3 regions of the Bacillus sp. SORGH_AS_0510 genome follow, and region 1 is predicted to be linked to each of the others. Evidence: a T-box and tRNA genes for the amino acid it is inferred to sense, from the RefSeq annotation. Region 1 holds a T-box; the other regions hold tRNA genes.

Region 1 (3,796 bases):
AAAAGATAATTTATCATACATCGAATATGAATGTCAACAAAGAAACAAAGAAATTCCGGATGAATAAAACATCCGGAATTTTTAGAAATTACATAGATTTAATTATATCACGATTGCCCATATATGGACGTAAAACCGTCGGTATGATGACACTGCCGTCCTCTTGCTGATAGTTCTCAAGGATGGCTGCGACCGTGCGGCCAATTGCAAGGCCAGATCCATTTAGTGTATGCACATGTTCCGGCTTCGCTTTCGGATCACGACGGAAGCGAATATTTGCTCGTCTCGCCTGAAAAGCTTCAAAGTTACTGCAAGAAGAAATCTCACGATATGTTCCATAGCTTGGAATCCAAACTTCAATATCATACTTCTTCGCAGCCGTAAAGCCGAGGTCACCCGTACACATGCTTAGCACACGGTATGGAAGCTCAAGTAATTGTAGAACACGTTCCGCATCATTCGTTAGCTTTTCAAGCTCTTCATAAGAGTCCTCTGGCTTCACGAACTTAACAAGTTCAACCTTATTGAATTGGTGCTGACGAATCAATCCTCTTGTATCACGTCCAGCAGAGCCTGCCTCAGAACGGAAGCATGCGCTATAGGCCGCAAAGCGGATTGGAAGCTCTTCCCCACTTAAAATCTCATCACGGTGATAGTTTGTGACAGGCACTTCTGCTGTTGGAATAAGGAAATAATCTTCGCTCTCGATTAAGAAGGCATCCTCTTCAAACTTTGGCAATTGTCCTGTTCCTGTCATACTTGTACGGTTTACTAAGTAAGGAGGCAGGATTTCTGTATAGCCATGTTCATCCACATGCAAATCAAGCATAAAGCTTATAAGTGCTCGCTCTAAACGTGCCCCTAATCCTTTGTAAAAAACAAAGCGGCTTCCCGTTACTTTGCCCGCACGTTCAAAATCAAGGATCCCTAACTGATCAGCAACGTCCCAGTGCGGCTTTGCTTCGAATTCAAAGTCACGGACCTGGCCCCATTTTCGGATTTCGATATTATCGTCTTCTGTTTCCCCTACAGGAACACTTTCATGAGGAATATTCGGGATGCTTAGAAGTAACATTTCTAATGTTTCTTCTACTCCGCGAAGCTCTTCATCAAGTGCTTTAATTTGATCGCCGACCTCACGCATTTCTTTAATTAAGTGGTCCGCATCCTGCTTTTCGCGTTTTAATGCGGCAACTTGCTGAGTAACCTCGTTTCGTTTGCTCTTAAGTTTTTCAGATTCTACGATCAGTTCGCGTCGCTTTTGGTCTAGTTCCTCGAATCGGCCAAGATCGGTTAGATCTTCTCCACGATTCTGAAGCTTTTCTTTTACTTCAGCAAAATTTGCTCTTAGGACTTTAATATCCAGCATGTTTGACACTCCTTTTAAAATATTTTTGACGGCTTCCGCTTGAATAGATAAGCTTAAGTTAAAAATTCCTGTTGATTTCCGCTCCAGGCACGAGCGGTTCGTGGGTGTTTCGGCGAGCCTCCTCGGCGCAAGCGCCTGCGGAGTCTCCCCTGAACCATACTCCCACAGGAGTCTTCGTGCCTTCCGCTCCAATTACATCGTGCCAAATCAACAAAAGCTCCAACCTATTTTAAAAACAAAAAACTCCCGTCCCTAATAAACAGGGACGAGAGTTAACCCGCGATACCACCCTGGTTGACAGCATGCGCTATCCACCTCGAAGAAAATGTAACGGTTTTAACCGAAAGTACTTACTTACCACATGATGTAGTGTTCCATACCTTGCTCGAGGAGGGATTCACAAGCTTCATTCACCGGTTTTCACCAGCCACCGGCTCTCTACTAGAATGAGTTTCCTGTTACTAGTTCCTCTCATTGCTTTTAACAATATGATTAATTTGTATTTATACGTTACTATAATTATTTACGAAATGCAACCAAATTATGCCTATATTCGTTGCTTTTGTTTCGCTTCTTTTACCATCTCAACGAAGTATGCGGTCATGCGGTGATCATCTGTTAACTCTGGATGGAAGGAGCATCCTAGAAATTGCCCGTCCCGTGCGGCCACAATGCGGTCATTATGCTTACACAAAATCTCCACATCTTCTCCCGCTTCAACGATGTGCGGCGCACGAATGAACACGGCTGGGAAACTCTCTGCTACATCCTTAATAGAAAGGTCTGCTTCAAAGCTGTCCACTTGACGGCCAAATGAGTTGCGTTCTACCTGAATGTCCATCACTCCGATATGAGGCTCATCATAACCCACAAGTTGCTTTGCTAAAAGAATCAGTCCAGCGCATGTCCCAAACACAGGCTTTCCACTACGAGCAAATTCCTTTAAATCACCCATGAAATCATATTTGTCAATCAAGCGGCGCATTGCTGTGCTTTCTCCACCAGGAAGGATCAAGCCATCTAGGTCTTGTAACTCGTCCTTACGCTTCACAGCTACTGCCTCTACACCGCAGGCCTCAAGTGACCGAATATGTTCACGAACCGCTCCTTGCAGGGCGAGAACACCGATCTTAATCATCGATTACCATCCTCTTTCTTGCATGCGTGATTCTGGTGCTAGGGAGGAAATTTCAATTCCCTTCATTGGTGTTCCAAGATCCTTTGAAAGTTCCGCAATTAACTTATAGTCTTGGTAGTGAGTAGTTGCTTCAACAATCGCTCTAGCAAATTTTGCAGGGTTTTCTGATTTAAAGATACCAGAGCCTACAAACACTCCGTCTGCACCTAACTGCATCATAAGGGCAGCATCTGCAGGAGTGGCTACACCGCCAGCTGCAAAGTTAACTACTGGAAGACGTCCAAGACGCTTAATTTCAAGAAGCAATTCAAATGGAGCCCCTAAAAGCTTCGCTTCTGTCATTAGTTCATCTTCATTCATTCCAACGACTTTACGAACCTGTGCATTCACCTTACGGATATGACGAACGGCTTCAACAATATTTCCTGTTCCCGGCTCACCTTTGGTACGAAGCATAGAAGCTCCTTCACCAATACGGCGTGCAGCCTCACCCAGGTCACGACAACCGCAAACAAATGGAACAGTAAAATCACTCTTATATAAATGGTACTCTTCATCAGCTGGTGTTAAGACTTCACTTTCGTCAATATAGTCAACACCCATTGCTTCAAGCACTCTTGCTTCTACAATATGACCAATTCTTGCCTTAGCCATTACAGGGATTGAAACAGCATTAAGTACCTCTTCAACTATTCTAGGGTCAGCCATTCTTGCTACGCCACCAGCTGCACGGATATCTGAAGGCACCCGCTCTAATGCCATTACTGCCACTGCGCCTGCTTCTTCAGCAATTTTTGCCTGTTCAGCATTCACAACATCCATGATTACGCCGCCCTTTTGCATTTCAGCCATACCGCGTTTTACGAGTTCTGTACCTGTTTTCATTTTAAAAATCCCCCTTTTAGTAAAAATATTATGAAAAATCTCTTTACGCTCTAGGAAAATTCCCCTTTAACTAATCGGAATTATCTTTTTCCATAAAATCATTAAAGCAACAAAAAAGGATTCCTGTCAAGACAAGAATCCTTCTTATGAGATCTAAAATCCCACAATAATTATTTAATTAAAACCAACCTTTTACAGTAGAAGAAATCCCGTCCCATACATTTCCAAAGAAGTTGCCGATGCCGCGCATCATGAGAACAAACCAATTGGCTTTTTCAACATCTTGCCCAGCTATGACATCTACTTTGACTTTCTTTTGTCCTTCTTCTGTTAAGAATGAAACCTTTTCACCGTTTTTAGGTTTAATGGTTACATACCCTACGGTTTCACCCTTTTTAACAGGT
Region 2 (3,796 bases), 3.9 Mb from region 1:
CGTGCCTGGAGTGCAAATCAACAGACAAGTTTACAAAGCCTATATATAAAGAAAAAACGCAATGCATCGTTCTCTAGGTAACGATACACTGCGTTAGTTAATATGTATGGAGCGGGTGATGAGAATCGAACTCACGACATCAGCTTGGAAGGCTGAGGTTTTACCATTAAACTACACCCGCATAATTTTTTGACAACTTTTTGAACGATTTGACCCTTACAATGTTACACACTTTTTTATTAATCGTCAAGTGGTTTTTGCGAATTATGTCGAATGGCCCCTAAAAAACTTCGGATGTTTTCAGGTAACAACATAGAATGGTGACCAATATCGCTTACTCTTACCTCTACTGGTAACATTGGCTGCTTCTACGTTACCGTCTCGCTTTCATTTACCTATTTGGGACACGTAGATCCCTTCTACGTTACCGTACTCGCTTATTTTTACCTATCTCGGGTACGTACACATTTAATTAAATTCCTTTTACACAAAAAACACTTCCTATAATCAAATAGGAAGTGTTTTGCATTGATACCGGTGGTCGGGGTCGAACCGACACTCCAGAGGAACACGATTTTGAGTCGTGCGCGTCTGCCAATTCCGCCACACCGGCATATTAAAATATTTTGTAAATCAGTGCCGAGGACCGGAATCGAACCGGTACGGTAGTCACCTACCGCAGGATTTTAAGTCCTGTGCGTCTGCCAGTTCCGCCACCCCGGCGTATATAAAAAGTAGATTATGCACTGTATAAATTTTTATGGAGGCGGCAACCGGATTCGAACCGGTGGTAAAGGTTTTGCAGACCTCTGCCTTACCACTTGGCTATGCCGCCGTAAATTATGGAGCGGAAGACGGGATTCGAACCCGCGACCCCCACCTTGGCAAGGTGGTGTTCTACCACTGAACTACTTCCGCAAAATGGCTGGGCTAGCTGGATTTGAACCAACGCATGTCGCAGTCAAAGTGCGATGCCTTACCGCTTGGCTATAGCCCAATGCTCAATTAATTAAAAAATATTATGGGGCGACTGATGGGAATCGAACCCACGAATGCCTGAACCACAATCAGGTGCGTTAACCACTTCGCCACAATCGCCACAATATTATTGGCAGGGGTAGTAGGAATCGAACCCACACCAAAGGTTTTGGAGACCTTCGTTCTACCTTTAAACTATACCCCTATATATGGTGGAGGGGGACGGATTCGAACCGCCGAACCCGGAGGGAGCGGATTTACAGTCCGCCGCGTTTAGCCACTTCGCTACCCCTCCACATATAAAATGTTTCATAAAAATTAATGGTGGCTCAGGACGGAATCGAACCGCCGACACAAGGATTTTCAGTCCTTTGCTCTACCGACTGAGCTACTGAGCCAACATATGGCGGTCTGGACGGGACTCGAACCCGCGACCTCCTGCGTGACAGGCAGGCATTCTAACCAACTGAACTACCAGACCATATTGCGGGGACAGGATTTGAACCTGCGACCTTCGGGTTATGAGCCCGACGAGCTACCAGACTGCTCCACCCCGCGACGGTAAAAAATATTACTAATGTTAATGCCCATAGTTTGTATGGACTGTATCAATCTCAGTTAGTATATTCAAGTAGTAACTCGATTGATACAACTCGCAGATTATTCACGGATGCAACGCTCGTTGCTCCACCCCGCGACAATAATATTGATGGTGGAGGATGACGGGATCGAACCGCCGACCCTCTGCTTGTAAGGCAGATGCTCTCCCAGCTGAGCTAATCCTCCATAATGGTGACCCCTACGGGATTCGAACCCGTGTTACCGCCGTGAAAGGGCGGTGTCTTAACCGCTTGACCAAGGGGCCATATCGCAATAAATTTAATGGCGGAGAGCAAGGGATTTGAACCCTTGAGACAGGGTTACCCGCCTACACGATTTCCAATCGTGCTCCTTCGGCCACTCGGACAGCTCTCCAAAAGAAATGGCTCCGCAGGTAGGACTCGAACCTACGACCGATCGGTTAACAGCCGATAGCTCTACCACTGAGCTACTGCGGAATATTTTAAAACAGCCTGGCAACGTCCTACTCTCACAGGGACTTTCGTCCCAACTACCATCGGCGCTGAGAAGCTTAACTTCCGTGTTCGGTATGGGAACGGGTGTGACCTTCTCGCCATAATTACCAGACCATTTATTCGACACTATTTTATTATAATGTCTTTTTCATATTTTGCAAGAGAATTTTTTAAAAAAATTCATTCCCTCAAAACTAGATAATGAAGAAGAAAATTCAATAAACATGTGAGTTCGCTAAAAACTTGGTTAAGTCCTCGAACGATTAGTATCAGTCAGCTCCACATGTTACCATGCTTCCACCTCTGACCTATCAACCTGATCATCTTTCAGGGTTCTTACTAGCTTGACGCTATGGGAAATCTCATCTTGAGGGGGGCTTCATGCTTAGATGCTTTCAGCACTTATCCCGTCCGCACATAGCTACCCAGCGATGCCTTTGGCAAGACAACTGGTACACCAGCGGTGCGTCCATCCCGGTCCTCTCGTACTAAGGACAGCTCCTCTCAAATTTCCTACGCCCACGACGGATAGGGACCGAACTGTCTCACGACGTTCTGAACCCAGCTCGCGTACCGCTTTAATGGGCGAACAGCCCAACCCTTGGGACCGACTACAGCCCCAGGATGCGATGAGCCGACATCGAGGTGCCAAACCTCCCCGTCGATGTGGACTCTTGGGGGAGATAAGCCTGTTATCCCCGGGGTAGCTTTTATCCGTTGAGCGATGGCCCTTCCATGCGGAACCACCGGATCACTAAGCCCGACTTTCGTCCCTGCTCGACTTGTAGGTCTCGCAGTCAAGCTCCCTTGTGCCTTTACACTCTACGAATGATTTCCAACCATTCTGAGGGAACCTTTGGGCGCCTCCGTTACTCTTTAGGAGGCGACCGCCCCAGTCAAACTGCCCACCTGACACTGTCTCCCACCCCGATAAGGGGTGCGGGTTAGAATTTCAATACAGCCAGGGTAGTATCCCACCGACGCCTCCACCGAAGCTAGCGCTCCGGCTTCTACGGCTCCTACCTATCCTGTACAAGCTGTACCAAAATTCAATATCAGGCTACAGTAAAGCTCCACGGGGTCTTTCCGTCCTGTCGCGGGTAACCTGCATCTTCACAGGTACTATAATTTCACCGAGTCTCTCGTTGAGACAGTGCCCAGATCGTTACGCCTTTCGTGCGGGTCGGAACTTACCCGACAAGGAATTTCGCTACCTTAGGACCGTTATAGTTACGGCCGCCGTTTACTGGGGCTTCGATTCAGAGCTTCGCTTGCGCTAACCCCTCCTCTTAACCTTCCAGCACCGGGCAGGCGTCAGCCCCTATACTTCGCCTTGCGGCTTCGCAGAGACCTGTGTTTTTGCTAAACAGTCGCCTGGGCCTATTCACTGCGGCTCTTCGAGGCTATTCACCTCAAAAAGCACCCCTTCTCCCGAAGTTACGGGGTCATTTTGCCGAGTTCCTTAACGAGAGTTCTCTCGCTCACCTTAGGATTCTCTCCTCGCCTACCTGTGTCGGTTTGCGGTACGGGCACCTTTTATCTCGCTAGAGGCTTTTCTTGGCAGTGTGGAATCAGGAACTTCGGTACTAAATTTCCCTCGCTATCACAGCTCAGCCTTTACGGAAAGCGGATTTTCCTACTTTCCAGCCTAACTGCTTAGACGCGCATATCCAACAGCGCGCTTACCCTATCCTCCTGCGTCCCCCCATCACTCAAACGATAAAGAGGTGGTACAGGAATAT
Region 3 (3,796 bases), 1.3 Mb from region 1:
CTCTTGCAAAATATCAAAAAGACATTATAATAAAATAGTGTCGCATTAATAGTCTGGTAATTATGGCGAGAAGGTCACACCCGTTCCCATACCGAACACGGAAGTTAAGCTTCTCAGCGCCGATGGTAGTTGGGACGAAAGTCCCTGTGAGAGTAGGACATTGCCAGGCTGTTATACGGAGGATTAGCTCAGCTGGGAGAGCATCTGCCTTACAAGCAGAGGGTCGGCGGTTCGATCCCGTCATCCTCCACCATATATTTTTTCTCAAACTAATTGCCGGTGTAGCTCAATTGGTAGAGCAACTGACTTGTAATCAGTAGGTTGGGGGTTCAAGTCCTCTCGCCGGCACCATGCTTCTTACTTCTTGGTTAACATCAGCGGAAGCATGCGAGAAATCCTGAAGGGATTTTCAGCAAAAAAACAATTTGCTTTTTTAGTACACTTTAGTTATATGAGCCATTAGCTCAGTTGGTAGAGCATCTGACTTTTAATCAGAGGGTCGAAGGTTCGAGTCCTTCATGGCTCACCATTTTAAATGAATATGCGGGTGTGGCGGAATTGGCAGACGCACCAGACTTAGGATCTGGCGCCGCAAGGCGTGGGGGTTCGACTCCCTTCACCCGCACCATTTAAACTTAATATGCGGAAGTAGTTCAGTGGTAGAACACCACCTTGCCAAGGTGGGGGTCGCGGGTTCGAATCCCGTCTTCCGCTCTCTTAATTGCCGGGGTGGCGGAACTGGCAGACGCACAGGACTTAAAATCCTGCGGTAGGTGACTACCGTACCGGTTCGATTCCGGTCCTCGGCACCATTTTTAAAATATTGCGCCCGTAGCTCAATTGGATAGAGCGTCTGACTACGGATCAGAAGGTTATGGGTTCGACTCCTTTCGGGCGCGCCATTATTACGGGAAGTAGCTCAGCTTGGTAGAGCACTTGGTTTGGGACCAAGGGGTCGCAGGTTCGAATCCTGTCTTCCCGACCATTTTTAATAAATTATGGGGCCTTAGCTCAGCTGGGAGAGCGCCTGCTTTGCACGCAGGAGGTCAGCGGTTCGATCCCGCTAGGCTCCACCATAATTTTAATAACTATTTGGCGGTGTAGCTCAGCTGGCTAGAGCGTACGGTTCATACCCGTAAGGTCGGGGGTTCGATCCCCTCCGCCGCTACCAAATATTTAATGAACTTGGACCTTTAGCTCAGCTGGTTAGAGCAACGAGCAAGGCTCCAATGAAAATGCAACGAGTTGTCACCATCGAGCTGCTACTTGAGTATGCTTTCTGAGATGGGACAGACGGTTTTAATATTATGGTAATAGAACTTCAACTTGGACCTTTAGCTCAGCTGGTTAGAGCAGACGGCTCATAACCGTCCGGTCGTAGGTTCGAGTCCTACAAGGTCCACCATTATCTTTTATATAATATGGAGGAATACCCAAGTCCGGCTGAAGGGATCGGTCTTGAAAACCGACAGGCGGGTTAAACCGCGCGGGGGTTCGAATCCCTCTTCCTCCGCCATATTATTTCAGAATTAAATAGTTTTTACCGTCGCGGGGTGGAGCAGTCTGGTAGCTCGTCGGGCTCATAACCCGAAGGTCGCAGGTTCAAATCCTGTCCCCGCAATATGGTCCGGTAGTTCAGTTGGTTAGAATGCCTGCCTGTCACGCAGGAGGTCGCGGGTTCGAGTCCCGTCCGGACCGCCATATGTTGGCTCAGTAGCTCAGTCGGTAGAGCAAAGGACTGAAAATCCTTGTGTCGGCGGTTCGATTCCGTCCTGAGCCACCATTTTAATTAAATATAGTTTTTATTGTGGCGATTGTGGCGAAGTGGTTAACGCACCTGATTGTGGTTCAGGCATTCGTGGGTTCGATTCCCATCAGTCGCCCCATTTATTTTGCGGGTGTAGTTTACTGGTAAAACCTCAGCCTTCCAAGCTGATGTAGTGGGTTCGATTCCCATCACCCGCTCCAAAATGTGGGCCTATAGCTCAGCTGGTTAGAGCGCACGCCTGATAAGCGTGAGGTCGATGGTTCGAGTCCATTTAGGCCCACCATATATTATTCCGCAGTAGCTCAGTGGTAGAGCTATCGGCTGTTAACCGATCGGTCGTAGGTTCGAGTCCTACCTGCGGAGCCATTATAGAGAAGTACCCAAGTGGCTCAAGGGGCTCCCCTGCTAAGGGAGTAGGTCGGGTAACCGGCGCGAGGGTTCGAATCCCTTCTTCTCTGCCATAGATTTTGGCCCCTTGGTCAAGCGGTTAAGACACCGCCCTTTCACGGCGGTAACACGGGTTCGAATCCCGTAGGGGTCATAAAAAAAACTGATGATAAAGTATCATCAGTTTTTTTTGTTCCTTTTTAAAGGAAGATTGGAAATGATTATTGTTTAAGTACACTCAGTTATATTTATTCCTGAGTAATTTAGGTAACGTAGAGGTGCTCTACGTTACCGAGCAGAACAAAAAAAATCTAGTTGGGTAACGTGGAGGTGCTCTACGTGACCGAGCAGAACAAAAAAAATCTAGTTGGTTAACGTAGCCTGCTTCTACGTTACCCATTGCAGCGTGAAAACCCTATTCAAGTCACGTAGACCACTTCTATATGACCCAAATTGTTATCCAGGTCCTGTTTGGGTAACATAGACGACATGTCCGTTACCCAATGCTGCATTCTCGACTTAATAGGGTAACGTAGATGCCCTACATGTGACGAGTCTAGCAAAAAGTTCACCACTCCATTTACCGTGACTATTTCCTCATACACTAGCCAAAAAGACCCTGTACTCAATTTTAAGAACAATTCACAAAACAATACATAAAATTATTATCTTAAAATAACAAATCCGCAAATCTCCATCCCGAATAAATATTGATAACGCTTACAAAACTCTGCATTTCTTGAAATTTCACTCCTTTAATGTGATATAAATCAAATAATTTTTTTATTGTATTTTAAATAAAAAATTCAAAAAAACTTTAAAGATTCCTGTCGAATAACGATGGATTATTTGTCGTTTTGTGTTGAATATTGATGATAATTGAAACTTTCTAGAACATTAAATCAGTAATTGTCAGAAAAGATAAAAAAGTTTTTGGAGGCATATCATCTATTTGGAATTATAATTGGTCTTTGAAATACATATTTTCAATGGGGATGAGGTTAGCCATGACAGTGAACACGTTATTTCCTACTGATTACCAGCTGCACTTATTTCATGAAGGAAACTTCTTTCAAAGTCATCAGCTTTTTGGCGCTCATATCTTCAGGAATTCCAACCACGTTTTTACACGATTTTGTGTATGGGCACCTAATGCCCATCAAATAAGACTTGTAGGTGATTTTAACAACTGGAATGGTGAAGGGTATGAATTAGAAAGAGTGAACAACGAAGGCGTTTGGATTCTAATTTTGAATCAAGACTTAACAGGAAGTATTTATAAGTATGAAATTTTCTCACAAACTGGTGAGACACTCCTTAAGTCAGATCCATTCGCGTTTTATTCTGAAATAAGACCAATGACTGCTTCTGTTGTTTATTCACTAGATAACTATAAGTGGCAAGATAGTCATTGGATGAACCAAAGAGGTAAAAAGAACTTCCTATCCGAACCTGCCATCATTTATGAAGTTCATTTGGGTTCGTGGAAGAAGAAAGCCAAAGAAGACTTCTTAACCTATAAAGAATTGGCTACAGAACTTATACCGTATGTAATTGAACATGGATTTACACATATAGAGCTGTTGCCACTTGTTGAGCATCCGCTCGACGCATCGTGGGGTTACCAGGGTACAGGTTATT

What was found. A T-box is a leader RNA that pairs with one kind of tRNA and senses whether it is charged. The one in region 1 lies ahead of serS (serine--tRNA ligase), so its partner is inferred to be a tRNA-Ser.
Region 2: it encodes a tRNA-Ser, which carries the amino acid that the T-box ahead of serS (serine--tRNA ligase) is inferred to sense. The anticodon was not compared.
Region 3: it encodes a tRNA-Ser, which carries the amino acid that the T-box ahead of serS (serine--tRNA ligase) is inferred to sense. The anticodon was not compared.

What each region holds. Positions count from the first base shown of each region.
Region 1 covers NZ_JAUTAU010000001.1:214,555-218,350, forward strand. Annotated here, with positions in the region: gene serS (serine--tRNA ligase) at 89-1,369, opposite strand; T-box leader at 1,628-1,853, opposite strand; gene pdxT (pyridoxal 5'-phosphate synthase glutaminase subunit PdxT) at 1,917-2,507, opposite strand; gene pdxS (pyridoxal 5'-phosphate synthase lyase subunit PdxS) at 2,511-3,392, opposite strand; gene QE429_RS01245 (D-alanyl-D-alanine carboxypeptidase family protein) at 3,571-3,796, opposite strand, start outside.
Region 2 covers NZ_JAUTAU010000001.1:4,069,992-4,073,787, forward strand. Annotated here, with positions in the region: tRNA gene QE429_RS20725 (tRNA-Gly) at 108-181, opposite strand; tRNA gene QE429_RS20730 (tRNA-Leu) at 533-613, opposite strand; tRNA gene QE429_RS20735 (tRNA-Leu) at 638-723, opposite strand; tRNA gene QE429_RS20740 (tRNA-Cys) at 762-835, opposite strand; tRNA gene QE429_RS20745 (tRNA-Gly) at 844-918, opposite strand; tRNA gene QE429_RS20750 (tRNA-Gln) at 923-997, opposite strand; tRNA gene QE429_RS20755 (tRNA-His) at 1,023-1,098, opposite strand; tRNA gene QE429_RS20760 (tRNA-Trp) at 1,110-1,183, opposite strand; tRNA gene QE429_RS20765 (tRNA-Tyr) at 1,189-1,273, opposite strand; tRNA gene QE429_RS20770 (tRNA-Phe) at 1,301-1,376, opposite strand; tRNA gene QE429_RS20775 (tRNA-Asp) at 1,383-1,459, opposite strand; tRNA gene QE429_RS20780 (tRNA-Met) at 1,463-1,536, opposite strand; tRNA gene QE429_RS20785 (tRNA-Val) at 1,689-1,764, opposite strand; tRNA gene QE429_RS20790 (tRNA-Glu) at 1,769-1,843, opposite strand; tRNA gene QE429_RS20795 (tRNA-Ser) at 1,862-1,953, opposite strand; tRNA gene QE429_RS20800 (tRNA-Asn) at 1,962-2,036, opposite strand; rRNA gene rrf (5S ribosomal RNA) at 2,050-2,166, opposite strand; rRNA gene QE429_RS20810 (23S ribosomal RNA) at 2,298-3,796, opposite strand, start outside.
Region 3 covers NZ_JAUTAU010000001.1:1,487,530-1,491,325, forward strand. Annotated here, with positions in the region: rRNA gene rrf (5S ribosomal RNA) at 53-169, shown strand; tRNA gene QE429_RS07490 (tRNA-Val) at 178-253, shown strand; tRNA gene QE429_RS07495 (tRNA-Thr) at 276-351, shown strand; tRNA gene QE429_RS07500 (tRNA-Lys) at 454-529, shown strand; tRNA gene QE429_RS07505 (tRNA-Leu) at 544-628, shown strand; tRNA gene QE429_RS07510 (tRNA-Gly) at 643-714, shown strand; tRNA gene QE429_RS07515 (tRNA-Leu) at 724-812, shown strand; tRNA gene QE429_RS07520 (tRNA-Arg) at 826-902, shown strand; tRNA gene QE429_RS07525 (tRNA-Pro) at 909-985, shown strand; tRNA gene QE429_RS07530 (tRNA-Ala) at 1,001-1,076, shown strand; tRNA gene QE429_RS07535 (tRNA-Met) at 1,095-1,171, shown strand; tRNA gene QE429_RS07540 (tRNA-Ile) at 1,329-1,405, shown strand; tRNA gene QE429_RS07545 (tRNA-Ser) at 1,424-1,516, shown strand; tRNA gene QE429_RS07550 (tRNA-Met) at 1,548-1,621, shown strand; tRNA gene QE429_RS07555 (tRNA-Asp) at 1,625-1,701, shown strand; tRNA gene QE429_RS07560 (tRNA-Phe) at 1,708-1,783, shown strand; tRNA gene QE429_RS07565 (tRNA-His) at 1,811-1,886, shown strand; tRNA gene QE429_RS07570 (tRNA-Gly) at 1,895-1,968, shown strand; tRNA gene QE429_RS07575 (tRNA-Ile) at 1,975-2,051, shown strand; tRNA gene QE429_RS07580 (tRNA-Asn) at 2,060-2,134, shown strand; tRNA gene QE429_RS07585 (tRNA-Ser) at 2,139-2,229, shown strand; tRNA gene QE429_RS07590 (tRNA-Glu) at 2,238-2,309, shown strand; gene glgB (1,4-alpha-glucan branching protein GlgB) at 3,163-3,796, shown strand, end outside.